DNA from 3 places in the Lentzea sp. NPDC051208 genome. Region 1 is predicted to be linked to each of the others. Evidence: riboswitches for the same ligand, from Rfam matches in the RefSeq annotation. Region 1 holds a riboswitch; each other region holds the start of a gene.

Evidence for each region. Region 1 has a riboswitch for glycine ahead of gcvT (glycine cleavage system aminomethyltransferase GcvT). Riboswitches for the same ligand answer to the same signal wherever they lie in the genome.
Region 2: linked by a shared signal. The riboswitch ahead of gcvP (aminomethyl-transferring glycine dehydrogenase) and the one ahead of gcvT (glycine cleavage system aminomethyltransferase GcvT) in region 1 are both predicted to bind glycine.
Region 3: linked by a shared signal. The riboswitch ahead of gcvH (glycine cleavage system protein GcvH) and the one ahead of gcvT (glycine cleavage system aminomethyltransferase GcvT) in region 1 are both predicted to bind glycine.

Annotation. Positions count from the first base shown of each region.
Region 1 is NZ_JBFBAW010000011.1:111,448-121,273, forward strand. It holds gene AB0M48_RS26280 (acyl-CoA dehydrogenase family protein) at 1-1,082, shown strand, start outside; gene AB0M48_RS26285 (CaiB/BaiF CoA-transferase family protein) at 1,079-2,203, shown strand; gene AB0M48_RS26290 (hypothetical protein) at 2,523-2,720, shown strand; gene AB0M48_RS26295 (transcriptional regulator) at 2,885-3,376, shown strand; gene AB0M48_RS26300 (hypothetical protein) at 3,578-3,931, shown strand; gene AB0M48_RS26305 (DUF3817 domain-containing protein) at 3,946-4,248, shown strand; glycine riboswitch at 4,294-4,399, shown strand; glycine riboswitch at 4,400-4,494, shown strand; gene gcvT (glycine cleavage system aminomethyltransferase GcvT) at 4,591-5,685, shown strand; gene glyA (serine hydroxymethyltransferase) at 5,699-6,964, shown strand; gene AB0M48_RS26320 (hypothetical protein) at 7,127-7,798, opposite strand; gene AB0M48_RS26325 (cyclopropane-fatty-acyl-phospholipid synthase family protein) at 7,959-9,185, shown strand; gene AB0M48_RS26330 (DUF1295 domain-containing protein) at 9,182-9,826, shown strand, end outside.
Region 2 is NZ_JBFBAW010000002.1:530,588-540,413, forward strand. It holds gene AB0M48_RS06915 (DUF3224 domain-containing protein) at 1-106, shown strand, start outside; gene AB0M48_RS06920 (maleylpyruvate isomerase family mycothiol-dependent enzyme) at 109-768, shown strand; gene AB0M48_RS06925 (class I SAM-dependent methyltransferase) at 779-1,384, shown strand; gene AB0M48_RS06930 (hypothetical protein) at 1,397-1,579, shown strand; gene gcvP (aminomethyl-transferring glycine dehydrogenase) at 1,623-4,556, opposite strand; glycine riboswitch at 4,604-4,710, opposite strand; glycine riboswitch at 4,714-4,809, opposite strand; gene AB0M48_RS06940 (Clp protease N-terminal domain-containing protein) at 4,866-5,837, opposite strand; gene AB0M48_RS06945 (MerR family transcriptional regulator) at 5,925-6,491, opposite strand; gene AB0M48_RS06950 (bifunctional nuclease family protein) at 6,822-7,295, opposite strand; gene AB0M48_RS06955 (MerR family transcriptional regulator) at 7,448-7,987, opposite strand; gene garA (glycogen accumulation regulator GarA) at 8,036-8,494, opposite strand; gene gcvH (glycine cleavage system protein GcvH) at 8,608-8,991, opposite strand; gene AB0M48_RS06970 (CDP-alcohol phosphatidyltransferase family protein) at 9,034-9,615, opposite strand; gene AB0M48_RS06975 (hypothetical protein) at 9,723-9,826, opposite strand, start outside.
Region 3 is NZ_JBFBAW010000007.1:42,322-52,147, forward strand. It holds gene AB0M48_RS18035 (hypothetical protein) at 1-484, opposite strand, end outside; gene AB0M48_RS18040 (hypothetical protein) at 438-740, opposite strand; gene AB0M48_RS18045 (AarF/UbiB family protein) at 907-2,784, shown strand; gene AB0M48_RS18050 (hypothetical protein) at 2,781-3,185, opposite strand; gene AB0M48_RS18055 (VTT domain-containing protein) at 3,256-3,906, shown strand; gene AB0M48_RS18060 (TROVE domain-containing protein) at 4,395-5,984, shown strand; gene AB0M48_RS18065 (helix-turn-helix domain-containing protein) at 6,061-6,414, shown strand; gene AB0M48_RS18070 (L-serine ammonia-lyase) at 6,443-7,807, opposite strand; gene gcvH (glycine cleavage system protein GcvH) at 7,836-8,219, opposite strand; glycine riboswitch at 8,283-8,375, opposite strand; gene ald (alanine dehydrogenase) at 8,601-9,713, shown strand; gene AB0M48_RS18085 (TetR/AcrR family transcriptional regulator C-terminal domain-containing protein) at 9,786-9,826, opposite strand, start outside.

The DNA of each region.
Region 1 (9,826 bases):
TCGCACGCACGTTCTTCGAAAAGGAGGTCACACCGCACGTCGAGCGCTTCGCCGAGCAGAAGCAGGTCGACCGCGAACTGTGGCGCAAGGCCGGTGAGCTCGGCCTGCTGTGCCTGAGCATCCCCGAGCAGTACGGGGGCGGTGGCGGCACCTTCGCCCACGAGGCCGTGTTGCTGGAGGAGCAGGCGCGGGCCGGCGACAGCGCGTGGGGCAACAGCGTCCACAGCGGCATCGTGGCCCACTACCTGAACTCCTACGGCTCCGAGGAGCAGAAGCAGCGCTGGCTGCCCAAGCTGGCGTCCGGCGAGTACGTCGGCGCGATCGCGATGACCGAACCCGGCGCGGGCTCAGACCTGCAGGGCATCCGGACCAAGGCGATCAGGGACGGCGACGAGTACGTCATCAACGGCTCGAAGACGTTCATCACCAACGGCGTGCACGCCGACCTGGTGATCGTGGTGGCCAAGACCGACCCGGCGCAGGGTGCCCAGGGCATCTCGCTGCTGGTCGTGGAGAACGACATCCGGCGCGGCCGGGTGCTCGACAAGGTCGGCATGAAGGGCCAGGACACCGCCGAGCTGTTCTTCGACGACGTCCGCGTGCCGGTCACGAACCTCCTCGGCGACCAGGAGGGCCTCGGGTTCATCCAGCTCATGCAGCAGCTCCCGCAGGAACGCCTGATCATCGGCGTCTGCTGCATCGCGGGCATCGAGGCGGCCGTCGACGTGACGCTGAAGTACGTGAAGGAGCGCACGGCGTTCGGCAAGGAGCTGATGAAGTTCCAGAACACCCGGTTCAAGCTCGCCGAGTGCGCCACCGAGGCAGCTGTGACCAGGGCGTTCATCGACGAGTGCGTCGAGAAGCACCTGAAGGGTGAACTGGACATCCCGACCGCCGCGATGGCGAAGTGGTGGGCCAGCGACCGGCTGGGCAAGGTCGTCGACGAGTGCGTGCAGCTCTTCGGCGGCTACGGCTACATGAACGAGTACCCGATCGCGCGTGCCTGGTCCGACGCCCGCGTCCAGCGGATCTACGGCGGCACGAACGAGATCATGAAGGAAATCATCGCGAGGTCCCTGTGACCGGTCCCCTCGCAGGTCTTCGCGTCGTCGAACTCGCGGGCCTCGCACCCGCGCCGTTCGGTGCCATGGTGCTCGCCGACCTCGGCGCGGACGTGATCCAGGTGCACAAGCCGGGGAGCGTGCCGACGATCCCCGGCGACTTCCTCGGCCGCAACCGGCGCTCGATCGCGATCGACACCCGCAGGCCCGAAGGCGCCGAGCTGGTGTTGCAGCTGGTCGAACGCTCGGACGTGCTGATCGAGGGCTTCCGGCCGGGCGTCACCGAACGGCTGGGCATCGGCCCCGCGCAGTGCCTCGCCCGCAACCCGCGCCTTGTATATGGACGCATGACCGGCTGGGGCCAGGACGGGCCCCTCGCCGACCGCGCCGGCCACGACATCAACTACATCGCCGTCGCGGGTGCCCTGGAACCACTCGGCCGGGCCGGCGGGCCGCCGTCGTTCCCGATCAACCTGCTCGGCGACTTCGGCGGGGGCGGGCTGCTGCTGGCCCTCGGCGTGCTCGCCGCGCTGTACGAACGGGAGCGCTCCGGACGCGGCCAGGTCGTGGACGCCGCCATGGTCGACGGGGCGGCGTTGCTGACGACGTTCCTGCACGGGATGCGGTCCGCGGGCATGTGGACGGGCGGGCGCGGCGAGAACATGCTCGACGGTGGAGTGCCGTTCTACGACGTGTACGAGGCCGCGGACGGGAAGTACGTGGCGATCGGCGCGCTGGAGGAGAAGTTCTACGCGGACCTCGTGCGCGTGCTGGGCCTGGAGGACGCACCCTCGCGCAACGATCCGGCGAACTGGCCCGAGCTGAGGGAGCGCATCGCGGCGGCGGTGAAGACCCGGCCGCGGGACGAATGGGCTGACCTCGCGCGGGACACGGACGCCTGCCTGGCGCCGGTGCTGACCCCCGCCGAGGCGGCACGGCACCCGTACAACGAGGCGCGCTCCACTTTCGTGGACGTGTCCGGTGCGCCGCACCCCGCGCCGGCGCCTCGCTTCGACCGCACTCCGGCCGCCGTTCCAACGGCTCCGGTTTCCGCCGGGGTGAACACCGGGGAAGTGCTTGCCGACATGGGTGTGGCGGACGAACGCATTATGGAACTGCGGCGGTCTGGAGTAATTGGATGAATGTTCGGGTGTGCATTAATAACGCCACGAGCGCGTGACGGTGCGTGATGGGGGACGTTCGGCATCCGGGTGAGGGCCGGTGCAACAGTCTCTCTTCCAAGCTGTGGGATGCGAGGGGCTCCGTGTTCACCTCGTGCCCAGGACATCGGCGCTGCTGACGCCTGTCTTTAGCCGCCATTCGGGTGACGTTGGCCGTCGTGCAGACGTGCGTCGCCGGTGGATCCTGTGACGAGTTTGGCGTGGTCGTTGTTCATCGCAAGGGTGAATGAGGGACCATGGCGGGTGACACGGGCGGTCCGCCGCTCGACCGGTGAACCACATGGACGGAGAGGTACCTGTGAACCTCAAGAAGGTGCTAGTGCTGGCGGGCGTCGCGCTGGTGCTGTTCCTCCTGATCACCCAGCCCGAGCAGTCCGCCTCGGCGGTGCAGCAGGTACTCGGCTGGCTGCGTCAGGGCGCGGAGTCGATCATCACCTTCGTCAGGAGCCTCTTCGGCACGGCCACCCCGATCAGCTAGTGACAGCGGGTGATCCTCGGCTGTCTGCGTTGAGCCGGACGGGTGGAATGAGGCCAATCACGCACTGGTAACGGGTGTTCTGGGGATTCAGGGTCTGGCGATTGTCAGACCTACCGAATACCTTCCGCTGCAATGGCCGATCCCCGACCGACGAGGAGGCACATATGGTCGAGGACTCCGGGGTCCACGAGCTGTTGCAGCAGTGGGCGGCTGAACGGTCTGATGACGCAGAGATGCAGGAGGTGAACCGGATCAAGAACGCATGGCTCGCGGAGGCTCCCCCCTCGGCGCCAGGCATCCCCGTGCAGCGGGGAGGCAGGAGCGGGTCGCGTGGCTTGGTCAAGGTCGACTCGGCGGATCCGGCCTACGTGGCCGCGATGCGCAAGCGGGCGCCGGAGGCACCCGAGGCACTGCTCGCCGCCGCGGCGAGCTACTGGCAGCTGGTGGGCGACGTCGCCGAGGCCGAGCAGTGGTGGGACGCGGGCATCAGCCCGTTGGACCAGCGCGCGCTCGACTACCGCGCGGCCGGCCTGTCTCCTGCCGACCTCGGTCGGCGCCTGGGACCGATGACGGTTCTCCAGCACCTCCGCCGCGGTTCTGCCGCAGCCTGGTGCGTCGCACGTCTGCAGAGGCAGCGCCGGGACGGCGTGGCATAGGGCTCCACAAGCGGGAGCCGCATGCTCGCGGAACGCGCTCGCCGAGCTTGTTCCGCGTGTCTTGTGGGGGCCGAGCCCCCACGCCCCAGCCGGGGGGCAAGCCCCCCGGACCCCCAACGGGTCGGCCTCCGCCCAGGAGGCCCCACCCAATCTCCAACTTGTAGTGTGGAGGTCGTGCGCGGCCTCCTTACTCCCCAGCGTGTGCTGATCGCGTTCGCCTGTCTGGCGGCGCTGGTCGCCTGTTGCGGGCTCGCGTGGTGGCAGTGGCAGCGCTTCGAGTCCGCCAGCGGCACGTTCCAGAACCTCGGTTACGTGCTCCAGTGGCCGCTCTTCGGCCTCTTCCCCCTCTTCATGGTGTGGCGTTTCCGCCGTTTGGCGCGCCAGAACCGTGACGCGGATCTCGCACCGGAGCCGGTTGCGCCCGCTCCCGCACCGGTGGCTACCGTTGACGCCGTCAAACCCGCGCCTGTCGAGCACTTCGACGACGAAGAAGACGCGGAGCTCGCGGCCTACAACCGCATGCTCGCGGACCTCAACGCGCGGGACGGTCGTTGAGCGAAGGCGGGCAGATGAAGGGTGCGTTGACCCGGTTCAGGGTCATGGCTTACGTGGTCGGAGTCTTCCTGTTGCTCCTGGTCGTGGCCATGGTGCTCAAGTACGCCGCGGACATGGACGGCGCGATGAAGGTCGTCGGCCCGATCCACGGCTTCCTCTACGCCATCTACCTGGTGATTTCGGTCGACCTGGCGCTGAAGCTGCGCTGGTCGATCAAGGGCACCGCGCTGGTGCTGCTCGCCGGCACGATCCCGTTCCTGTCCTTCTGGGCGGAGCGCAAGGTGGTCGAGAAGACTGCTCAGGGCGTCCCGCTGTGACGTTTGGCCTGCTAGCGTCTGGGGCTGACAACTGAACACGGCCGTCGATGTCGCGCGGAAGAGACCCCTCGAGATTTTGATCACCTCGGGCGGGCGCCGAAGGAGCAATCCCTCCCCGGAATCTCTCAGGCACAGGTACCGCGCGACGAAGGCAACTCTGGAAAGCAGGCTCATCAGCAGCCTCGCCCACGGTGCAAGCCGCGCTCCGCGCGGTGAAGCTCTCAGGCTCATGACAGAGGGGGAGGCTCGCTCTAGTGAGGAGTCTCCGATGGACCGTGTCATTCTTCTGATGCCTCAGCCGGCCGCGTCCGGCTCTTCGGCGCACCCTGGAGGACCGTTCTGATGTCCCGCCTCACGCCTCTGAACGCCGAGCACGAGCAGCTCGGCGCGATGTTCACCGACTTCGCGGGCTGGCGGATGCCGCTGCGCTACTCGTCCGAGCTGGCGGAGCACCACGCGGTGCGCACGACCGCGGGCCTGTTCGACCTCACGCACATGGGTGAGATCGTCCTGACCGGACCGCAGGCCGGTGAGGCCCTCGACTACGCGCTGGTCGGCCACATCTCGGCACTCGCCGTCGGCAAGGCGCGCTACACGATGATCACCCAGGCCGACGGCGGCGTGATCGACGACCTGATCGTGTACCGCCTGGGCGACGAGGAGTTCATGGTCGTCGCGAACGCCTCGAACGCTCTGGTCGTCGCCGAGGCCCTGGTCGAGCGCGCCGCCGGGTTCGACACCGTCGTCACGGACGCCTCGACGGACTACGCGCTGATCGCGATCCAGGGCCCGAAGTCGGTCGAGATCCTCTCCGGCCTGACCGAGACCGACCTGTCGGCGGTCAAGTACTACGCCTCGTACCCGTCCACCGTGGCCGGTGTCGACGCGCTGCTCGCCCGCACCGGGTACACCGGCGAGGAGGGCTTCGAGCTCTTCGTCGCGCCCGCCGACGCGCCCGCGGTCTGGGCCGCGTTGCTGTCCGCGGGCGAGGCGCACGAGCTCAAGCCGTGCGGTCTCGGCTGCCGCGACACGTTGCGTCTCGAAGCCGGGATGCCGTTGTACGGCAACGAACTCACGACGTCGCTGACGCCGTACAACGCGAACCTGGGCCGCGTGGTGAAGCTCGACAAGCCCGGCGACTTCGTGGGCCGCGAGGCGCTGACCAAGGTCGCCGAGTCTGGGGTGGACTCGGTCCTCGTCGGACTGAAGACGCCCGAGCGCCGCGCCCCGCGCCACGGCTACGCGGTGCTCGACGGCGACGAGGTCGTGGGCGAGGTGACGTCGGGCGCGCTGTCCCCGACCCTCGGCTACTCCGTCGCCATGGCCTACGTGTCGAAGGACAGTGCCGAGCCCGGCACCTCACTGCTGGTGGACGTCCGCGGCAAGAAGCAGCCGGTCGAGGTCGTCGCACTTCCGTTCTACAAGCGCGCCAAGTAGGGAGATCCTCCAGATGTCCGACCAGTTCAACGCCTCCCTCGCGGAGTACGACCCCGAGGTGGCCGAGGCCGTTGCGGCCGAGCTGGCACGCCAGCAGGGCACGCTCGAGATGATCGCCTCGGAGAACTTCACGCCCGTCTCGGTGCTGCAGGCCCAGGGCTCCGTCCTGACCAACAAGTACGCGGAGGGCTACCCCGGCCGCCGCTACTACGGCGGCTGCGAGCACGTGGACGTCGTCGAGCGCCTCGCCATCGAGCGCATCAAGTCGCTCTTCGGCGCCGGTTTCGCGAACGTCCAGCCGCACTCGGGCGCGCAGGCCAACGCGGCCGCGATGTTCGCTCTGCTCCAGCCCGGCGACACGATCCTGGGCCTGGACCTCGCGCACGGCGGCCACCTGACGCACGGCATGCGCATCAACTTCTCCGGCAAGCTCTACAACGTCGTGCCGTACCACGTCGCGGACTCCGACGGTCGCGTCGACATGGCCGAGGTCGAGCGCCTGGCGCAGGAGCACCGGCCGAAGCTGATCGTCGCCGGCTGGTCCGCCTACCCGCGCCAGCTGGACTTCGCCGAGTTCCGCCGCATCGCGGACTCGGTCGAGGCGTACCTGATGGTCGACATGGCGCACTTCGCCGGCCTCGTCGCCGCCGACCTGCACCCGTCGCCCGTGCCGCACGCGCACGTCACGACGACCACGACGCACAAGACCCTCGGCGGTCCCCGTGGCGGCGTGATCCTGTCGAACGACGCCGACATCGCCAAGAAGATCAACTCGGCGGTGTTCCCCGGCCAGCAGGGCGGCCCGCTGGAGCACGTGATCGCGGCCAAGGCGGTGGCGTTCAAGCACGCCGCCTCGCCGGAGTTCGCGGACCGCCAGCGCCGCACGCTCGAGGGCGCGCGGATCCTGGCCGAGCGCCTGTCGCAGGCGGACGTCGCGGCGGCCGGCGTGAAGGTGCTGACCGGGGGCACGGACGTGCACCTGGTCCTCGTCGACCTGGTGAACTCCGAACTGGACGGCAAGCAGGCCGAGGACGTGCTGCACCAGATCGGCATCACGGTCAACCGCAACGCCGTTCCGAACGACCCGCGCCCGCCGATGGTCACGTCCGGCCTGCGGATCGGTACGCCGGCGCTCGCGACCCGAGGGTTCGGCGAGGTGGACTTCACCGAGGTCGCCGACGTGATCGCGGAGGCCCTGAAGCCGGACGCGGCGATCGACGAGCTGCGTGCGCGCGTCGAGGTGCTGGCGGCGAAGCACCCGCTGTACTCCACGCTCTGACGCTGAACGACGAGGGGCGCCACCGAAAACCGGTGGCGCCCTTTGCGTTGGTGACCCGAGAGCGAAACGACGGGAACCCCGGCCCCTTCCCCAGGGCCGGGGTTTCACCGTGTCAGGGTGATGTGTGTTTCAGATGGACCGTCCTAAAGGGATGCTGTGGGGTTACGCAGCGGGGGCCGTGACACCAGGGGGCAGGCACTCCACGTTGCGCTTGCCGTCGGGCTGGATGACGAACCAGGTGCCACCAACGCCCTGGCCCTTCCACGCGCCCGGCTTCGGGTCCTGCGAGTAGGTGTAAAGGGCCCAGCCGTCGATGGCGACCTGCTTCTTGCCGTCAGCGCGCGTGATCAGCGAGACGAGCTTCGCGTCGACGCCTTCGACCTGCGGGATCGTGTCCGCGATCAGCGGCGGCCACGTCACGGCGCACTGGTTGTTGCAGTTCGACTTGCCTTCGGGCTTCGGGGTGTCCTTGTCGAAGCGGTAAAGGGTGCGGCCGTCGCCGTCCTGGACCACGAGGCCCATCTTGTCGACGGGCTTGCCGACCAGCTTCAACGTGCTGACCGGGGCTGCTGCCGGGGGTTGCGCCGCAGGGGGCTGCGCGGCCGGAACTTCCGGGGCCTGCTGCTGTACAGGGGCTTCGGGGGCCTGCGCGGGCTCCTGGAGTACCGGGGGCTGACCCACGTCGCCGTAGTCACCGAGGACGCCCAGGTCGGTTTCGGTTTGTGCCACCGGCTTGGAGTTCGTGCCACTGCCAGTGGCGCTCCAGACACCCAGACCCAGCACAACTGCCAGTCCCGCGGCGAGCCCGATGGCAATGCGGTTACGTCGGATCACACTCATGTCCTCCTCGTCCATCCGTTCGCTCTATCCAGGCCATACGGCCGGGGTTGCGTCTCGGTTCAGAAACGAACCGAACCTCGTCCCGTCTCGAACGTCTGGCGGAGCCAGGTCACACAGGAGGTGCAGGGTGGTCGTCGCAGGTCAGCTGGCAGGAATGGCCGAACGAGTGCTGGGTGCACCGTTGCCGATCGGATTTCGGGCCTGGGACGGAAGTGTGGCCGGACCGCAGGACGGCACGGTGCTCGTGATCCGCTCCCGCGACGCGTTGCGGCGGCTCGTCTGGAGTCCGAACGAACTGGGGCTCGCCCGCGCGTACGTGAGCGGGGAGCTCGACGTCGAGGGCGATCTCGCCACCGGTCTCTCGCAGATCTGGGGACTCGTGCGGCGGGGTGTCACCCGGCGGCCCCGGCTCTCGGAGGTCGCGAAGCTCGCGTGGCGGTTGAAGGTCCTGGGGCCCAACCCGGACGCGCCGAAGGAGGAAGCCCGGCTGAAAGGGGCGCTGCACACGAAGAGCCGCGACCGTGACGCCATTTCGCACCACTACGATCTGAGCAACGACTTCTACCGGCTCGTGCTCGACCCGAGCATGGCCTACTCGTGCGCGTACTTCACGTCCGACGACGAGCCGCTCGCGCAGGCGCAGCACAACAAGCTGGACCTCGTGTGCCGCAAGCTCGGCCTGGAGCCGGGCATGCGCCTGCTGGACGTCGGCTGCGGGTGGGGTTCGATGATCATCCACGCCGCCAAGCACTACGGCGTGCGCGCGACCGGGGTGACGATCTCCGCCCAGCAGCGCGCGCACATCCTCGGCCGGATCGAGGCCGAAGGACTGACCGGCCGGGTCGAGGTGCGGTTGCAGGACTACCGCGAGGTGCGCGACGAGCCGTTCGACGCGATCTCCACGATCGAGATGGGCGAGCACGTCGGCGAGAGCAACTACCCCGAGTACGCCTCGACGCTGCACCGGCTGCTCAAGCCGGAGGGCCGCCTGCTGCTGCAGCAGATGTCGCGCGGACGCAACGCACCGGGCGGTGGGGCGTTCATCGAGTCGTACGTCGCGCCGGACATGCACATGCGGCCGGTCAGTGCCACGACTGGTTTTCTCGAAGACGCCGGCCTGGAGATCCGTGACGTGCATGCGTTGCGCGAGCACTACGTGTGGACCGTACGGGCGTGGGGACAGACTCTCGAAGAGCGCTGGGACGAGGTCGTCGCCCTGGTCGGCGAGGGCCAGGCGCGCGTGTGGCGGCTGTACCTCGCGGGCGGCGCGCTGACGTTCGAGGAGGGCCGGATGGGGGTGGATCAGATCCTCGCGGTGCGCAGGAGCGAGAGCGGCCGCAGCGGCATGCCACGCGTGCGTCGTGAGCTGGTGGCCCGGTGAGCTTCCTGATCAGCTTCGTCGTGGTGCCGGCACTGCTCAGCGGCCTGTTCCTGTACGCGGACTCCCGCAAGCGCTACGACCTGGTCGACTCGGTGTGGGGCCCTGGCTTCGCCGTGATCGCGGTGATCACGTTGCTGTTCGCGGAAGGCGAACCCACTCGGCAGTGGGTGGTCACCGCTCTCACCGTGGTGTGGGGCGTACGCCTGGGCGTGCACATCCACTCGCGCAACCGCGGCAAGGACGAAGATCCGCGCTATCAGAACATCATGAGGCGAGCCAAGGGAAATCCACGCCTGCGGATGTACGGCGTCTACCTGCTTCAGGCCGTGCTGATGTGGATCGTGTCGCTGCCCGTCCAGGCCGCGCAGCACCTTTCGGCCCCGTTCGGAGTGCTAGATTGGCTGGGCACTGGCGTGTGGACGGTCGGCTTCGTCTTCGAGGCCGTGGGTGACTGGCAGCTCTCCCGGTTCCGGGCGGACCCGGCGAACAAGGGCGCCGTGATGGACCGCGGTTTGTGGCGCTACACAAGGCATCCGAACTACTTCGGTGACTCCGTCGTGTGGTGGGGCCTGTACCTGTTCGCGTTGCAGTCGTGGCTCACCGCGCTCACGATCATCGGTCCGGTGGTCATGACGTGGCTG
Region 2 (9,826 bases), on a different contig from region 1:
CGAGGTCGTCGACGGCACCGGGAAGTACCTGAACGCGCGAGGTGCGGTGACGGTGGACTGGGCGGAGGATGGCAGCGGCACCTACACCCTGGAGTACGAGGTCTGACGATGACCAACGCCCCTCTCTACGACGCGGCCAAGGCACGGATCACCGCGCTGGTGTCCGGCGCCGATCCCCAGACGCCCGTGGCGGCGACGCCCGGCTGGTCGGTCAAGGACGTGGTGGCGCACCTCGCCGGCGGTCTGCGCGACTTCGCGGACCGCCGGTTCGACGGTGTCGAGTCGGGCGAGTGGGGCGAACGGCAGGTGCGCGACCGCCGCGGCAACTCGCTGGCCGACGCCTTCGCCGAGTGGGACGCGAACCTGGAGCTGGCCCAGCCGTTGTTCGACACGCCGATGGGGCCGGTCCTCGTGTCGGAGGTGATCGCGCACGAGCACGACCTCCGCTCCGCGCTGGGGGTGCCGGGCGGGCGGGACGGCGTCGAGGTGCGGGCGGCGCTGGTGCGGCCGTTGCAGCAGCTCGACCAGCGGATGCGGGAGAACGACGTGCCGGCGTTGCGGATCACGCTGGAGCACGGCGACCGCGTGCTCGGGCACGGCGAGCCCGCCGGGACGTTGCGGACCACGTCGTTCGAGCTGATGCGGGCCATCGGCGGGCGGCGGTCGGCCGACCAGATCAAGGCACTGGACTGGGACGGCGATCCGGACACGTGGATCGCCGCGCTGGCGTTGTCCGGACGGCACCGGCCGGAGCCGTTCGAGGAGTAGGTTCCCCGGTGTGAGCGACTGGCTGGCGGACACGCGTGACTCCTACGACACGGTCGCGGTCAGCTACGCCGACCAGACGCGCGACCTCCTGGACGGCCTCCCGCACCTGCGGGCGGCGCTGCGGTTGTTCGCCGAGGAGGTGCGCGGTCCCGTCGCGGACGTCGGCTGCGGGCCGGGCACCATCACCGCGCTCCTGCACGGACTGGGCGTGGACGCGTTCGGCATCGACCTCTCCCCCGCGATGATCGCGCTGGCCCGGCGGAACCACCCCGGGCTGCGGTTCGAGGTCGGGTCGATGACCGAACCGCTCCCCGAGGCGGTCGGCGGGATCATCGCCTGGTGGTCGCTGATCCACGTACCCGATGACGAAGTGCCCTCGGTGTTCGGGCACTTCCGGGAAGCGCTGAGGCCTGACGGGTTGCTGCAGCTGGGTTTCCACGTCGGTGACGAGACACGGCTCAAGACCCAGGGCTACGGCGGGCATCCGATGCGCGTGCACGTCCACCTGCGACGGCCCGAGCGGGTCGCGGAGTGGCTGCGGGCGGCCGGGTTCACCGTCGAGGCGCAGTGGCTGCTCGGCGAGGACGGGGCGATCCTGTTCGCGCGGCGCGGGTGAGACGATCTGACCGTGTCAGATGAACAGACGTGTCAGCGGTGCGGCGAGACGGTGGAGCTGGAGAAGGAAGACTTCGAGCTGTTCGAGCGGATGCACCCCGACTGCTTCCACTTCGCGTTCGAGCACGACCTGAACCAGCCGGGCATCGGCGCCGACGAGAACTGCGGCGACGACGCCTGCCCCGTCGGAGCATGAAACTGGGGCGCACCCCCGAGTGCGCCCCAGTTCCACTGCAGGTCTAGTTGCTGTAGGCCTCGAGCGGCGGGCAGGAGCAGACCAGGTTGCGGTCACCCTTGGCGCCGTCGATGCGGCGGACGGGCGGCCAGATCTTCGGGGTCGCGCTGTGGCCCGCCGGGAAGACGGCCTCTTCGCGGGTGTACGGGTGGTTCCACTCGCCGGCGGTCACGCAGGCCGCGGTGTGCGGGGCGTTGCGCAGCGGGTTGTCCTCGACGGGCCACTCGCCGGCGCCGACGCGGTCGATCTCGCGCTTGATGGCGATCATGGCGTCGATGAACCTGTCGATCTCGGCCAGGTCCTCGGACTCGGTCGGCTCGACCATCAGGGTGCCGGCGACCGGGAACGACATCGTCGGGGCGTGCAGGCCGTAGTCGGCGAGGCGCTTGGCGACGTCGTCCACCGTCACGCCGGTGGCCTTGGTGATCGGGCGCAGGTCGAGGATGCACTCGTGGGCCACGAAGCCGCCCTCACCGGTGTAGAGGACCGGGTAGTGCTCGTCGAGACGACGCGCCACGTAGTTCGCGGCCGCCACGGCGGTCAGGGTGGCGCGGCGCAGGCCGTCGCCGCCCATCATGCGCACGTACGCCCACGAGATCGGCAGGATCGACGCGGAACCCCACGGGGCGCCCGAGATCGGGCCGACACCGGTGGCCGGTCCCGCCGTCGGCTGCAGCGGGTGGTTCGGCAGGAACGGGGCGAGGTGGGACTTCACACCGATCGGGCCGACGCCGGGGCCGCCGCCGCCGTGCGGGATGCAGAACGTCTTGTGCAGGTTCAGGTGCGAGACGTCCGAGCCGAACTTGCCGTAGCGGGCCAGGCCGATCAGCGCGTTGAGGTTCGCGCCGTCGACGTACACCTGGCCGCCCGCGTCGTGGACCAGGCCGCAGACCTCGCGGACGGTGTCCTCGTACACGCCGTGGGTCGACGGGTAGGTGATCATGATCGCGGCGAGGTCGTCGGCGTGCTCGGTGACCGTGGTGCGCAGGTGGCCCATGTCGATGTTGCCCTTGTCGTCGCACTTCACGACGACGACGCGCATGCCGGCCATGACGGCGGACGCGGCGTTGGTGCCGTGGGCGGACGACGGGATCAGGCAGACGTCGCGGGCGGCGTTGCCGTTCGCGCGGTGGTAGGCGCGGATTGCCAGCAGGCCCGCGAACTCACCCTGTGAACCGGCGTTGGGCTGCAGCGACACCGCGTCGTAGCCGGTGACCTCGGCGAGCCAGGCCTCCAGGTCCGACACGATCTTCAGCAGGCCCTGGGCGTCCTCGACCGGCGCGAACGGGTGCAGCGTCGAGAACTCCGGCCACGTGATGGACTCCATCTCCGCGGTGGCGTTCAGCTTCATCGTGCAGGAGCCGAGCGGGATCATGCTGCGGTCCAGGGCGACGTCCTTGTCGGACAACGCGCGCAGGTAGCGCAGCAGCGCGGTCTCGGAGCGGTGCGCGTGGAAGACCGGGTGGGTCAGGTAGTCCGAGGTGCGGCGCAGGTCGGCCGGGATGCCGTCGGCGGTGTCGGCGTCGATGGCGTCCACATCGGACCCGGTGACACCGAAGGCCTCCCACACCGCGACGATGTGCGCGCGGGTCGTCTTCTCGTCGCAAGCGATTGCCACGACGTCGTCGTCGACCTTGCGGAGGTTGATGCCGGCCTCGCGCGCCTTCTCGACGACAGCGGCGGCCCGGCCCTCGACGCGCACCTGGACGGTGTCGAAGAACTCGCCGTGCACGACGTCGATCCCGGCCTCGCACAGGCCCGTGGCGAGCACGGTGGCCAGGCGGTGCACGCGGGTCGCGATCGAACGCAGGCCCTCGGGACCGTGGTAGACGGCGTACATGGACGCGATCACGGCCAGGAGCACCTGCGCGGTGCAGATGTTCGACGTGGCCTTCTCGCGGCGGATGTGCTGCTCGCGCGTCTGCAGGGCCAGGCGGTAGGCCAGCGAGCCGTCGGCGTCGACGGAGACACCGACGAGACGGCCGGGCAGCTGACGCTCCAGACCGGACCGGACGGCCATGTAACCGGCGTGCGGGCCGCCGAAGCCGATCGGCACGCCGAAGCGCTGCGTGGTGCCGATGACGACGTCCGCGCCGATCTCACCGGGCGCGCGCAGCAGCGTCAGCGCCAGCAGGTCGGCGACGACGACGGCCTGGGCGCCGGCGGCGTGGATCTCCTCGATCAACGCGGCCTGGTCGCGCACCACACCGGACGCACCGGGGTACGACAGCAGCACGCCGAAGAAGTCGCCGCCCAGGCCGAGGCCCTCGATGCCCTGCGACAGGTCCGCGACGACGATCTCGATACCCAGCGGCTCGGCGCGCGTCTCGATGACGGCCAGCGTCTGCGGCAGCGTGTCGGCGTCGATGACGAACTTGTTCGACTTGGACTTGCCGGCGCGGCGCACCAGCGTCATCGCCTCGGCGGCGGCGGTCGACTCGTCCAGCATGGACGCGTTCGCGACCGGCAGGCCCGTCAGGTCGCCGACCATGGTCTGGAAGTTCAGCAGCGCTTCGAGGCGGCCCTGCGAGATCTCCGGCTGGTACGGCGTGTACGCGGTGTACCAGGCAGGCGACTCGAGCACGTTGCGCAGGATCACGCCCGGCGTCACGGTGTCGTAGTAGCCGAGGCCGATCATCTGCGTCATCGGGCGGTTCTGCGAGGCGAGCTCACGGAGCTCGGCCAGCGCCTCGGTCTCGGTGGCCGGGGCGGGCAGGTCCAGCACGAGGTCGCGCTCGTGAATGGACGAAGGCACCGCGTGCTGCGCCAGCTCCTCGAGCGAACCGACGCCGATGACGTCGAGGATGCGCGCGAGTTCGGCGGGGCGCGGACCCACGTGCCGGTCGGCGAACGGGGTGCCGTGCTCGAGAGCGGCGAGCGGAATCCGGAGGGGGTGGGCCCCCTGCTGGGGGTCGGTCTTAACAGAGTCCTGCGTCATCAAACGCCTCCGGGGCTGCGGGCACACGTGTCCTGGTGCCCTCCCCGCTCTGTCCGTACCCCGAGGGGCGCCTGAGAGGTTCACCCACCGGTCAGGATGGGCTTTCACCGTCGGCGGGATCGCCAGAAAACACCTGGTGATCCACTTTCCAGAGGCGTCTCGCTCGGCGGTCCTGGATGCCTGAGAGGTTCCCGGGGAGGGACTTGCTCCTTCGGCGCCGGGCTCGGGGCCCGGTCTCTCCCGCCAGAGTTCAGCGACTACCCGAGAAGAATACCCGCAGGCAGCTCAGGTAGTCCCTAGGGACGCGACCTACATCTCAGTCCGAAGACCGGCGAGCGCCCCGGCGACCGGGTCCGCGGGGTCGTCGCGCAACGCCACGAGCAGATGCGCGGTGCCCACGACGGCGTCGCCGCGACGGGCCGCGACGAGCTTCGCCCGTTCCATCGCCCGCTCCACTTCGCCGCCGCTGACGGGCAAAGCGGCCAGGTCGATCCCCGCCTCGCGCAACGCCGCCGCCCCGCCCGACTCGAACTCCGGCTTCAGCTTTTTGCCCGCCACCTCCAGCTGGCGGTCGACGGACACCACCGCCTCCACCAGATCGCGAGAGGACACTTCCCGCCTCGCGGCCACGGCCAGCCGCCCGGCCTCGTTGCGCACGACGGTCAGCACCGGCCCGCCCAGCCCCTGGCCTCGCGCGACCCAGCGCATCAGCCAGCGCACGTACCCGCCGCCGGAGTCCCCTTCCAACGCTCCCGCCTTGCGCAGCAACCGCACGGCGGGCGCTTCCTCGATCTCCGCGTAGCGCCGCGCGGCATCGGCGCGCACCGCGGCGGCCGTCGCCTCGACGTCCACGCCGCGCAGCACGAACAGGTCGGCGGCACGTCCGGAACCCTGCTCCAGCAACGCGAGTGAGAGGTGGGTCGTGGTCAGCACGCCGCCGCCGGCCCGGGCGACCGCCGCGAGCAGACACTCCTCCAGCGCACGGCTGACGGGCAGCACGGTCTCCAGGACGAGGCGGTCGCAGGCGATGTTCATCAACGCCGTGACGTCCGGATGAGCCTCGGGAACGCCGCCGCCGTCGTCGTCCGCCCAGTGCTCGGGCCCTCGCGCCATCGCCTGGGCCCGCAGCGACTTCGCGCCGAGCTTGCGGCCGGGTCCGATGGTGTCGATCAGCGAGATCAGCAGGTTCTCGGTGCCGAGGAAGCCGAACTCCAGCCGGACCGCGCGCCGCGCCGCCGCTTCCAGCACCTTCACGACCTGGTAGGAAGGGGTGATCGTCATGCCGGAAACGCTAGGGGCGAACTGGATCCGGGCGCTTCTGCCGACCGGCCACCCACCAGTGCCAGTCGGCCACGATCAGCAGGCCGGTCAGCCGGTGGCGCGCTCACGCCGCCGGCGGGTCAGCTCGTCCTCGGTCATCGGGGCGATCTCGACGCCGTCCGCACGTTCGGACGGGAACTCGTGGATCGTGCCGGAGATCTCCCGCATCGCCCCGCTGACCGCGATGCCGAACACGCCCTGGCCACCTTGCAGCAGGTCGACGACCTCTTCGGGCGAGGTGCACTCGTAGACGGTGGTGCCGTCGGAGAAGAGCGTGATCTTGGCCAGGTCCTGCACGCCGCGGCGGCGCAGGTGGTCGACCGCGACCCTGATGTTCTGCAGGGAGACACCGGTGTCGAGCAGTCGCTTCACGACCTTGAGCACCAGGATGTCCTTGAAGGAGTACAACCGCTGGCTGCCGGAGCCGTGCGCCATCCTTATCGTCGGCGCGACCAGACCGGTCCTTGCCCAGTAGTCGAGCTGCCGGTACGTGATGCCCGCGATCTGACATGCCGCGGGTCCTCGGTAACCGACGAGCTCGTCCGGCAGCGAGGAGTCCGGGAACAGTTCACCCTGCAGCCCGGATTCGGCCCGCAAGGGCGCTTCCTCGACCACGCCTGCCTCCCCTCGGAACGGCCACGAAACTCATGACCGTCAAGCCGCCGCGTCCACTTCCGCGAAGCAGCGACGTCCACTCGAGTTCGACGGTAAGACCGGTCCGATGGCAGGTCAACGCGACGCGCGGGGAGTTGCGACTCTCAACCTTAGGTAGAGAGTCATACCCTCACCCGAACTAGCACGTTCAGGTGACGTTTAGTGATCGTTTAGCGATCGAAACGACCGTAAGTAGTCCAATCGAGGGACGTCCAAACGAACTGCCCTCACGCCCGCACGAGACGGAGTGCGACACCCGGAAAACTTCAGGCGTCCGCACCCCTGCCGTGTCTACGTGTCCGCGCCGCGGAAGTCCTCGGGGGAGACGGAGTCGAGGAACTCGCGGAACTTCTCCACCTCGTCCTCCTGCTCGTCCGGGATGATCAGGCCCGCCTCGGCCAGCACGGACTCCTCGGCGTGGATCGGCACACCGACGCGCAACGCGAGCGCCACCGAGTCCGAGGGCCGCGCGGAGACCCGCACGTCGCCGTCGAACACGAGCTCCGCGAAGAACGTGCCCTCCTGCAGGTCGGTGATCCGGACCTGTTCGAGGTTGCGCCCCAGCGCCCCGATGACGTCCTTGAGGAGGTCGTGGGTGAGCGGTCGAGCAGGACGAACGCCCTGCTGCTCCAGCGCGATCGCCGTGGCCTCGACGCTGCCGATCCAGATGGGCAGGTACCGCTCGCCCTCGGTTTCGCGCAGAAGAAGGATCGGCTGGTTCTGGGGCAGCTCCACCCGCACGCCGACGACACGCATTTCGCTCATCGGGCCTCGCCTCCCTCTAATCCGTTCGGGGACGACCCGGTTTCACACCCGAGCATCCCCCGGCGTACCTCTCCGACGCTACCCGCCAAGCGGGCCGAGTGCTCAATTGTTGCGGGCAGATCGTGATCAAGAAGGCACACTCCGCCGACTGATCAGGACTGCCGCAAGCCCGCTCGCACCAACAACGAGTGCAACGAGGCGAAGAGGCCGGCCAATTCCCGGACCGTCTCGGTATCTGAGAACGACTTCAGCAGGACCACCTCGTGATCCGCTGCCGCGCGGACCGCGCGCAGGTGCTCGCGCTCGACGCCGAGTCCGGTCATGGCCCGGATCGTGCGGAGCGCGGTGACGTCGTCGGTGGTGAAGCGGCCACCGGGGCCGGGGCGCAGCAGACCGTCGCGTTCCAGCTGGACCAGCTGTTCCGCGCTGAAACCGGTCTGGGCCAGCAGTTCGAGCCGCGAGATCGAGCCCGAGTCCACCGGGGTGGCGTCGAGCTGCTCGCGGATCACCTTGAGCGGCAAGTACCTGTCGCGTTGTGCGGACAGCACGAACCGCAACCTCTCGACGTCCGCCACGCTGAACTGGCGGTAGCCGGAGGCGGTGCGTGCCGGGCGGACCAGCCCCTCCGCTTCCAGGAAGCGGATCTTGGAGATGGTGACGTCGGGGAACTCGGGCCGAAGCTGTGCGAGCACAGCCCCGATGCTCGAGGCCCCGCGTTGTGGCCGCCCGGCCGTCACGCGTCAGGCTCCCGCGGAGCCAGGACCCGTCAGGAAGACGAGGCGGAACTTGCCGATCTGGACCTCGTCGCCGTTCGCGAGGACGGCCTGGTCGACCGGCTCACGGTTGACGTAGGTGCCGTTGAGGCTGCCGACGTCGATGACGACGAACTCGCCGCTCTCCCGGCGGAACTCGGCGTGACGGCGCGAGACCGTCACGTCGTCCAGGAAGATGTCGCTGTCGGGGTGGCGCCCGGCGCTCGTCGTGTCGCGGTCCAGCAAGAACCGGGAACCGGCGTTCGGGCCGCGCTTCACCACGAGCAGCGCGGAACCGGCGGGAAGGGCGTCAACACCGGCAACGGCCGGCTCCTGTGCGGGCGCCTCGGCGCCGCCTTCCATCTCCTGGAGGAAGTCCGCCCGGAAGACGGAGGTCCGCTCCGGGGACTGCTCCGGCGGAACGCCTGGGCCGTCGTTCGTGCTCACCTGAGCTCTCCTCCTGCTGCTGGATCCGTCACTTCCGGTAAAACCTATCGCGTTGGGGTCACCGCCTTCAGCGCGGCTCCCCTTCCGGCCGAAGATCCGGCGAAAGATCGACGTCACTCCTTCTCCACCAACGCCTTGTACGCGTCCGCGTCCAGCAGGCCTTCCAGCGCCTCGGGGTCGTTCAGCCTGATCTCGACCATCCAGCCCTCGCCGTACGGATCGGTGTTGACGGCGTCCGGCGACTGGACCAACGCGTCGTTGATGGCGGTCACCTCGCCGTCGAGCGGAGAGTAGAGGTCGGACACGCTCTTGGTGGACTCCACCTCGCCGAACGTGTCACCCGCCGCTACGGTGTGACCGACCTCGGGCAGCTGGACGAAGACGACGTCACCGAGCTGTTCCTGGGCGTAGTCGGTGATGCCGACGCGCACCGTGTTCTCGCCTGTGCTGGCGATCCACTCGTGCTCCTCGGTGTAACGAAGCTCCTCGGGAATCAACTGACTGCGCTCCTCGTGCCGAACCTGTATGGGGTGATCTTTTCACGCGACCGTGCGAGGTGTGACCCGCAGGGCCAGGAAGAACTGGTAGACGTACAGCAGCGCCGACCACAGGTAGAGGGCGCCGCCCCAGACCGTGAACGCGTAGGCGACCGGCTGCGCGAGCGCCGCCCACCCCGAGTCGCCCTGCGCCAGGAGCAGCAGGGGGAAGGCGTACAGGAGGTTGAAGGTCGCGGCCTTGCCCAGGTACGTCACCTCGAACGTGCCCCAGCCGCGTTGCCGCAGGATCAGCAGGCAGATGCCGACGACGATCTCTCGCCCGACCAGCACGAGGGCGACCCAGAGCGGCACGATGTCCCTGATCACGAACGCCAGCAACGTGCAGAACACGTAGAGGCGGTCGGCGGCGGGATCGAGCAGCGCGCCGAGGTTGCTCATCTGGTTGAGCCAGCGCGCGAGCTTGCCGTCGAGCCAGTCGGAGAACCCCGCGAACATGAGGATGAGCAGCGCCCAGCCGTCTTCGCGAGGTCCGAGCAACAGGTACAGGAAAAGCGGAACACCGGCCAGCCGCAGCACGCTGAGCAGGTTCGGAATCGTCAGCAGGCGATCAGCCGGATCACGCACACCCGCACTCTAAACGAGTGACCGCGCAGGGGCTGCCGGATGGCGTCACGGCGCGCTGTGCGACTGGTCGCGGGTATGCGGAACGTTCGTTCTCGCAGGGGTGGGGCTCAGGCTGTCCGGGTGAACGTCCAGCCGCGGCGCTGCATCTCCGCGCCGCTGATGGCGTGCGGACGGCCCCGGTCGTCGCGGCCCACCCAGCGGGCGCGGAAAC
Region 3 (9,826 bases), on a different contig from region 1:
CCTGCGCAACGGGAACGCCCACGCCGGAACCGGAGTTGCCGACGCCCGCGCCGTTGTTCAGCACGGTGTCGGTGGTGCGCGGGATGCCCGCGGAGTCGTGCCGGTACTCGGCCGGCACCTGGTCCACCAGGACGTCGCGGTAGCTGTCGACGGAGTGGGTGACGGCGTCGAGGTCGACAGGTCGCCATCGCGGGAACCTTTTCCGTGCCGCCGAGGCGAACTTGTAGAGCAGGATCCAGCAGAACGCCTCCAGCCGTTTGTCCGGAATGGACAGAAAGCTCCTGCGGTAGAACTCGTGCCACCACAGCCGGTGGTCGACGGCAAGGGCGTCGATCGAGCCGCACCGGACGTTCGCGATCGCCTTGCGCACAGCCGTTCTCGCCGAGTGTGACCACGCGACGCTCGTGAACAGCGTGCGCCGAGTGCCACGGGTGACCTCACGCCACGCCGTCACGTGCTCGCCACCGGCGTTCAGTGGCTGCACCGCGAGTTGCACCTCGCCTGCGCTGGTCAGCTGCACGGGCGGGTTGTCGGTGAACCCGACCGGCGCCGGGTGTGGACGAACGCCCGCACCCGCAGACTCCCGCGGCCGTGGTGATCGTGCCGGTCAGTTCGGCGTTCCACAGGTCGAGCCGCAGGTCGACGCCGGTGATCGCGCCGACGGGTTCGAGCGTGAAGTAGCCGATGGGCAGCCGGGCGAGGCCGAACAGCGCCCCGAACTCCGGCCGGTGGTCCTGCACCTGGGAGTGCTGGACGGTGAACCGGACGGCGTTGGCGCCCGGCTCGGCGTAGATGCCGGAGCCCAGGTAGCCGTTGCCGAGGAACGGGCCCTCAACGCTGGCAGCGATTCATCGGATCTTTCGCGACCTCCCAGTCTGAGTCAAGGGGCGCGCCTAGGCTTCGATCATGGGGGACTTCCTCGTCTACACGATCGGCTTCCCGATCACGTTCCTGCTGCTGGTCCTGGGCATGGCCCTGGCCGCACGGCGCATTCTCGGGCTGCGCATAGGCCTGATCCGCACCGCGCTGATGTGCGCGCTCGCGATGTCGATCGCGACGAGCATCTTCGGCGAGGCCACCGCGGAACCGTCCGCCGCGCTGATCACCGTGCAGCTCGGGCTGTCGATCCTGGTGGTCATCGGGCTGCTCGCGTTCGCCGAGATCATCGTGCCGACCGGCTCCATCCCGCCGCCCACCGAGTGGTGGGGCATGGCGCGGCGCCGGATCGCGCGGACCCGGCGGTACTCGCGGATCACCGCGATCGCGTTCCGGCACGGCCTGGGGCCCTACCTGCGCGGCCGGGAGCGGACGTCCATGGGGCTCTCGCGGTCGCTGCGGCTCGCGTTGCAGGACGCCGGCGTGACGTTCGTGAAGCTCGGACAGGTGCTGTCGACGCGTGCCGACCTGCTGCCGCAGGACTTCGTCGACGAACTGAGCCTGCTCCAGGACAAGGTGCCGGCCGCGAAGTGGGAGCAGGTCCGGGCGGTGCTCGACGCCGAGGTCGGGCTCGACGCGTTTCAGGAGGTCGATCCCGAACCACTGGCGGCGGCCTCGATCGCGCAGGTGCACCGGGCGGTGCTGAAGTCCGGCGCCGAGGTCGTCGTGAAGGTGCAGCGCCCGGACGTAAGGGCAACCGCCGAGGGCGATCTGGACATCGTCACGCGGCTCGCCGAGAAGCTGCAACGCACGCGGTGGGGCTCGGCTCTCGGCGTCCGCGACCTCGCGGCGGGGTTCGCCGCGGCACTGCGCGAGGAACTTGACTTCAAGATCGAGGCACGCAACATCACGACCGTGGCGGCGGCGTCGGACTCGTCCGTCGGACTGCCCCACGTCCACCTGTCGACGTCTCGCGTCCTGGTCATGGACCGGCTCGACGGGGTGCCGTTGCGCGGCGCCGCGGAGGACCTGGGGCTCGCGCGCACCCTGCTGCGGTTCGTGCTGCGCCAGGTGATGCTCGACGGCGTCTTCCACGCCGACCCGCACCCCGGCAACGTGCTGCTGCTCGCCGACGGACGCCTCGGCCTGCTCGACTTCGGCTCGGTCGGGCGGATCGACTCCGCGCTGCGCTCGGCGTTGCAACGGCTGCTGCTGGCGATCGACCGCAGCGATCCGGCGGGGCTCACGGACGCGTTGCTGGAGCTGACCTCACGCCCGGAGGACATCGACGAGCAACGGCTGGAGCGTGCTCTGGGTCAGTTCATGGCCCGCCACCTCGGTGCGGGCATGCGTCCGGACGTGGAGATGTTCGGCGACCTGTTCCTGATCGTCTCGCGATTCGGCCTGAGCATCCCGCCGGAGATCGCGGCGGTGTTCCGGGCCCTGGCGACGCTGGAGGGCACGCTGGCGGTGCTCGCACCGGGCTTCAACATCGTCGTGGAGTCGCGGTCGTTCGCCGCCGAGCAGATCTCCGAACGGCTCACACCGGAGTCCGTGCAGCGGACCATGGCCGAGGAACTGCAGGCCGTGCTGCCCATGCTGCGCCGGTTGCCGCGGCGGATCGACCGGATCACCGGCGCGATGGAGCAGGGCCGCCTGAGCATGTCGATGAGGCTGTTCGCGGACGAGCGCGACAGGTCGTTCATCACGGGCCTGCTGCACCAGGTGATGCTGACCGCGCTGGGCGCCACCGCCGGCGTGATGGCGGTGCTGCTGCTCGGCTCGTCCGGCGGGCCGCAGATCGCCGCGGACGTGGGACTGCACCAGGTGCTCGGCTACAACCTGCTGATCATCGCCGTGCTGCTGGGCCTGCGCGTCGTCGTCACGGTGCTCAGGCCACGCAACTAGAACTGCCTGCGGTACACGGACACGTCGTCACGCCACACGCCGAACACGTCGGGCGCGGACTGGACGACCGTCATCTCGTTGAAGTGACCGAGCACCCTCCAGGCACGCGCAACCGCTTGCGCGCCCGCGTAGGCGATCGTGCAGAAGCGGCGCGGCTCGACGACCGTCCGCACGCGGTCGACGTGGCCGACGCTCATCGGCGTGTCCTGCCGCAGGTCCAACGCGTACCCGGTGCGGATGGGATCACCGGACCCCAGCACGCCCTCGATGCTGACCACCAGCCGGTCGCCCTCGAGCCGCAGGTCGTAGTGACCACTGCGTGGCGGGGTGCCACCGGTGTACGCGGAGCGTGCCGGGTCGAGCACCCAGTGCCCGAGAAAAGGCACGAGATCGTCACTCATGTGTGTCCCTTCGCGGAACCTGCGCCACTGGCGGATTGTCCGGCGCATCGGCGTGGGCGACCATCACCCGATGAGTTATGAGACGGGCGTTCGGTGGAAGTGGATACCGGCCGTCGTGCTCGGCTTCGTGCTGCTGAGCTGGATCGTGTTCGAGGCGCTGGATCTCATCGACTTCGACGGGGTCGTGACGTGGGTGCGCGGCATCGACCCGGTGTGGGCGGCGGTGGCGATCTTCGCCCTGCTCGTCGTGGACGTGCTGCTGCCCGTGCCGTCCACGCCGCTCATCGTGCTGGCCGGAACGGCACTCGGCCTGCCCCTGGGGCTGGCACTCGCGGTCATCGGATCCCTGGGTTCCTCTGCCGCAGGGTACGCCCTGGGGCGGTTCGCGGGGCCGTGGCTGGTGCGCCGGGTGGTCACCATCGAGGAACTGACCGAGATGCGGCGCTGGGGCCGTCAGTTCGGGCCCTGGTTCTTCGGGGTGGCGCGCGGCATTCCGATGATGGCGGAGACGGTGTCGGTGTCCGCCGGGGTGTCGCGGGTGTCATTCCGCACCTTCATGTCGTTCACCCTCGTCGGCACCATCCCGATTTGCGCCGCCTACGTGTTCGCCGGATCGCACGCGGACACCGTCGAGCAGATCGTGATGATCAGCGCCGTCGGTTTCCTGTTGACGGTCGGCCTGTTCTACATGCTGCGCCGGCTCGTGAAGGCGGCGCCTTAGGAAAACCCTTTGCGCGGTGTGGTTGTATGAGTGTGCGCCCGGTGCGCAGCGAAGGGTTACTTCGGTGGTTACTCAGGTTCGACTCCTGAGGCCGGTTCCGGCCGGTCTCCGCTCACCCCGGTGAGCACGTCACCCTCCGCGATTTGATCTCGGGCGTCCAAAACTCCACACCGGTCAGAATTAAATCGCTGGTCAGGTGTGGTTGCATAGAAATCGCACCCGGTGCGAAGCCAACGGTTACTTCGTCTCAAAACGCAAACACACCGTTGGCGAGTTTGATCTCGGGAGCGCACAACTCCACACGTGTCCGGTGCGAAGCAGAGGGTTACTTCCACTGTTAATGGGCGGGTTGCGGGTTCGAGTCCCGCCAGACGGGAAACCGGCTGTAGCTCAAACGGCAGAGCAGCTACGTACCTTCCGCGACCTTGATCTCGGACACGTGTGGGGTTTGTGGGCTCCCCTTTGTTTTCTCCGAGGGGGAAGTGCCAATGGCGAAGTTCAACATCTTCCGCGCGCGTCCGGCGGCCACCAGCCCCGTCACGACGGCGCCGGTACCGACTGGCGTCACCCACGAGGGTGGCGACGGCTACGCCCGCGACACGAAGTCCGAGCTGTTCCTGCTCGCCGTGTCGAACATGGGCGGCGAGGACACCTTCTACGAGTCCGGCTCGCAGCGCGACAACCGCTTCGCCCAGCTCGTGCACAAGGCCGCCCTGGCGGATCCCGAGTGGACCGCGCGTCTGCTCCAGTGGCTGCGCAGCGAGGCGAACATGCGCACGGCGTCGCTCGTCGGCGCGGCCGAGTTCGTGCTCGCGCGCCTCGTGGCCGAGTCCGACGCCGGCGTCACCAATCGCGCCGTCGTGGCCTCCGTGCTGCAGCGCGCCGACGAGCCGGGCGAACTCCTCGCCTACTGGACGAGCCAGAACGGCCGGCGCGTGCCGAAGCCGATCAAGCGCGGCATCGCCGACGCCGTCGGGCGCCTCTACAACGAGCGCGCGGTCCTCAAGTGGGACAGCGACGCCCGCGGCTTCCGCATGGCCGACGTGCTGAACCTCGCGCACCCCTCGCCTGCCGCGCCGTGGCAGGGCGCGCTCTTCCAGCACGTGCTGGACCGCCGCCGTTCCGCCGACGCCGACGTGCCCGCCGAACTGCGCGTGATCGCGGCACGGCGGGAGCTGATGGCATGGCCGGTCGAGCAGCGCCGCGCGCTGTTCGAGCGTCCCGACGCGGTCGACGTGCTGCGCAGGGCGGGGATGACGTGGGAGTCCGTGGCCGGCTGGCTGCAGGGACCGCTGACTCGTGAAGTGTGGGAGGCGCTCGCGCCGTCCATGGGTTACATGGCCCTCTTGAGGAACCTAAGGAACTTCGACGAGGCCGGCATGACCGACGAGGCCGCGGCCGCTGTCGCCGCTCGACTGGCCGACCCCGGCCAGGTCGCGCGCTCGCGGCAGTTCCCGTTCCGCTTCCTGTCCGCCTACGAGGCGGCGCCGAGCCTGCGCTGGGGCCACGCCCTGGACCAGGCGCTGCAGGCGTCGCTGTCGAACCTGCCCGCCCTGCCCGGCCGCTCGCTGATCCTCGTCGACACCTCGGCGTCGATGACGACCGGTGCGATCTCGGCGCGTTCGAAGGTCACCCCGGCGAAGGCCGCGGCGGTCTTCGGCGTCGCCCTGGGCGCGAAAGGCGAGCAGGTCGACGTGGTCGGGTTCGCGAACGGCACGTTCCGGCACGACGTCAAGCGGGGCGCTTCGGTCATCCGCGAGGTCGACCGGTTCCTCAAGCGGATCGGCGAGGTCGGGCACGGCACCGACATCGCCGGATCGCTGAAGCGCTCCTACCGGGGCCACGACCGCGTGTTCATCATCTCGGACATGCAGACGATGTCCGGGTACCACGGGCAGGGCGTCTCGGACGTCGTGCCGGCGCACGTGCCGATCTACGGGTTCAACCTCGGTGGTTACCAGAACGCCGCGTACGCCACCGGCAAGGCGAACCGCCACGAGTTCGGCGGCCTGACGGACGCGACTTTCAAGGTGATCCCCTTGCTCGAAGCAGGTCAGAACGCCACCTGGCCGTTCTGAGGCGTGAGAGCTCTCCTGACGCGGAGAGCTCTCACACTTACTTTCCGTTAGCGCGCTGACCAGGTATGATGCCGCTATGGACTACAACGTGTTCGCGAAAGCGTGCCCGTCGCGTCCCACGCTGGAGCACATCACCGGCAGGTGGGGCAGCCTGACGCTGACCGCGCTCGCCGACGGGCAGCTGCGCTTCAACGAGCTGCGCCGCCGCGTCGACGGGGTCAGCGAGAAGATGCTGTCCCAGACGTTGCAGGCGCTGGAGCGCGACGGGCTCGTGCTCCGGGAAGCCCAGAACACGAACCCGCCCCGCGTCGACTACAGCCTCACGCCGCTGGGCCGCGACACGGCCGAGCGGTTGCTGTCGTTGATCGAGCTGCTCGAAGGCCGCATGCCCGAGGTGCTGGCCGCGCAGGCCGCGTACGACGCCCGCTGAGACGTGAAGGGCTCGAGGCTCACGGAGATCAGCACTCGATGACGTTCACGGCGAGTCCGCCGCGAGCTGTCTCCTTGTACTTCACCGACATGTCCTTGCCGGTGTCCCGCATGGTCTTGATCACCTTGTCGAGCGACACGAAGTGCGAGCCGTCGCCCCGCAAAGCCATGCGCACGGCCGTGATGGCCTTGATGGACGCGACTGCGTTGCGTTCGATGCACGGGATCTGCACGAGCCCGCCGATCGGGTCGCACGTCAGGCCGAGGTTGTGCTCCATGGCGATCTCGGCGGCGTTCTCGACCTGTTCGGGGGTGCCGCCGAGCACCTCGGCTAGGCCGCCGGCGGCCATCGAGCAGGCCGAGCCGACCTCTCCCTGGCAGCCGACCTCGGCGCCGGAGATCGACGCGTTCTCCTTGAACAGCACGCCGATCGCGCCGGCGGTGAGCAGGAACCTGACCACGCCGTCGTCGGACGCTCCCGGCACGAACCTCGTGTAGTAGTGCAGGACCGCCGGGACGATGCCGGCCGCGCCGTTGGTCGGTGCGGTGACGACACGGCCGCCTGCCGCGTTCTCCTCGTTGACCGCGAGGGCGAAGAGCGTCACCCAGTCCATGACCCGCAGCGGGTCGGTGACGAAGTGTTCGCCCTCCAGGCGTTTGCGCATCTCGGCGGCGCGGCGGCGGACCTTCAGGCCGCCGGGCAGGATGCCGTGCTCGTTGCAGCCGCGTTCGACGCACTCCTGCATGACGTGCCAGATGTGCAGAAGCCCTTGGCGGATCTCGGCTTCCGTGCGCCACGACTGCTCGTTGGCCATCATGATCTCGCTGATCGACAGGCCGGTCTCGCGGCAGCGCGCGAGGAGCTGGTCGCCGGTCAGGAACGGGTGCGGCAACGGCGTGGAGTCCGGCTTGATCCGGTCGGTGCCGGATGCGTTCTCGTCGACGACGAAACCGCCGCCGATCGAGTAGTAGACGGCGTGCTCCACCGACTTGCCGTCCGCGAACGCCTCGAAGCTCATCCCGTTGGGGTGCAACGGGAGTGACTTGCGGCGGTGCATGACGAGGTCGCGGTCGTGCGCGAAGGCGATCTCGTGCGTGCCGCCGAGCTTCAGCCGTCCGGTGGAGATGATCTCCTCGACGCGGGCGGCCGCGGCGGTGGGATCGACTTCTTCGGGGAGGTTGCCTTCGAGGCCGAGGAACACGGCCTTGGGGCTGCCGTGGCCGTGGCCGGTCGCGCCGAGCGAGCCGAACAGCTCTACGTGCACGCGGTCCACTTCGGACGCACGCGCGCCGAGCTTCTCGACGAACATCGCGGCCGCGCGCATCGGTCCGACCGTGTGGGAGCTGGACGGTCCGATGCCGACGGAGAAAAGGTCGAAAACGCTGATCGCCACTGATCAGTCCTTCGTGGTGGTGGGGCGGTCAGTCAGATTTGGTGAGTTCGGCGTACTTCGCCGCCGTGAGCAGGTTCTCGGCCGAGTCGACGCGAACCTTGAACAGCCAGCCGGCGCCGTACGGGTCGCTGTTCACGAGGGCCGGGTCGTCCACGACGGCGCTGTTGACCTCGATCACCTCACCGGTGACGGGCGAGAACAGGTCGCTCACGGACTTGGTGGACTCCAGCTCGCCGCAGACCTCGTTGGTGACGACCTTGGCACCGACCTCGGGCAGCTGGATGAAGACGATGTCGCCGAGCGCGTCGGCCGCGTACTCGGTGATTCCGCAGGTCAGCGGGTCCTGGGTGCCCGGCGTCCAGTCGACCCACTCGTGCTCGACGGTGTAGAGCAGGTTCTCGGGGAACTCCACGGCGCGACTCCTCTGGCTGTGACGGGTCAGGAAACTTGCGCCCCCTCCGCCGTGCAGAGTTGCCTACCCCGGGTGGTCTTGCTGCCTGAGAGTGTGCGGGAGCTTGCCCCTTCGGCGCCTCGACCAGTTCGTCGAGGTCTCTCCCACGCGGGTTCTGGCGCTGGCGCGCCGCGGCCGGTGTTCAGTTGTCCGGGGCGAACGCTATGTGCGCCCCCCGCCGAGTGTCAACGCGGGCCGGTCGAGCGGAACGCGAACCGGGCTCAGGTCGCTTTGTCCCAGATGAACAACCATCGGGGTACCAGATAGTGCGACCAGCACAGTGACATGACCTTGTGCCTGCCTCACATTGTGAGATGTCGGCCACCGAACGGAGGAGTCATCGTGCGGATCGCAGTTCCTCGCGAGATCAAGAACCACGAGTACCGCGTCGCTCTCACCCCTGCCGGTGCGCACGAGCTGACCAGCCGCGGGCACGACGTCTACGTCGAGCAGGGCGCCGGTCTCGGGTCCGCGATCACCGACGAGGAGTACCTCGCCGCGGGTGCCAAGGTCCTCGCGACCGCCGACGACGTCTGGGCCGAGGGCGACCTGGTCCTCAAGGTCAAGGAGCCGATCGCCGAGGAGTACCCCCGTCTCCGCGCCGGCCAGACCCTCTTCACGTACCTGCACCTCGCCGCCGACAAGCCGCTGACCGAGGCGCTGCTCGCGTCCGGCACCACGGCCATCGCCTACGAGACCGTGCAGCTGCCGAACCGCGCGCTGCCGCTGCTCGCCCCGATGTCCGAGGTCGCGGGCCGGCTGGCCCCGCAGGTCGGCGCGTTCGCGCTGATGAAGCCCTCCGGCGGCCGCGGCGTGCTGCCCGGCGGCGTCCCCGGTGTCGCCCCGGCCCGCGTGGTCGTCATCGGCGGCGGTGTGGCGGGCGTCAACGCCGCGACCATCGCCGTCGGCATGGGCGCCGACGTGCAGATCCTGGACACCAACGTCGACCGCCTGCGCCAGGTCGACGCCCAGTTCCAGGGCCGTCTGCGCACGCTCGCCTCGAACTCGTTCGCGATCGAGCAGGCCGTCCGCGAGGCCGACCTGGTCATCGGTGCCGTGCTCGTCCCCGGTGCCGCGGCTCCGAAGCTCGTCTCGAACGCGCTGGTCGCCGAGATGAAGCCGGGTTCGGTGCTCGTCGACATCGCCATCGACCAGGGCGGTTGCTTCGAGGACTCCCGCGCCACCACGCACGCCGAGCCGACCTACGAGGTCCACAACTCGGTCTTCTACTGCGTCGCGAACATGCCGGGCGCCGTCCCGCGCACCTCGACCTACGCGCTGACCAACGTGACGCTGCCGTACGCCGTCGCGCTGGCCGACAAGGGCTGGGAGAAGGCGCTCAAGGACGACCGTTCGCTCGCCCTGGGCCTGAACGTCCACGCCGGTCTGCTGACCAACGGCCCGGTGGCCGAGGCGACCGGCCTCGTGCACACGCCGCTGGACACCGTCGTCTGAAAGCCAACTGGATGATTGAGGCCCCCGCACGCGTGAATCGCTGCGGGGGTTTCGCCCATCTGGCGCCGATGCTCACGGCCGCAGCGCCTCCAGCTTCGCCTTGACGCCCTCGA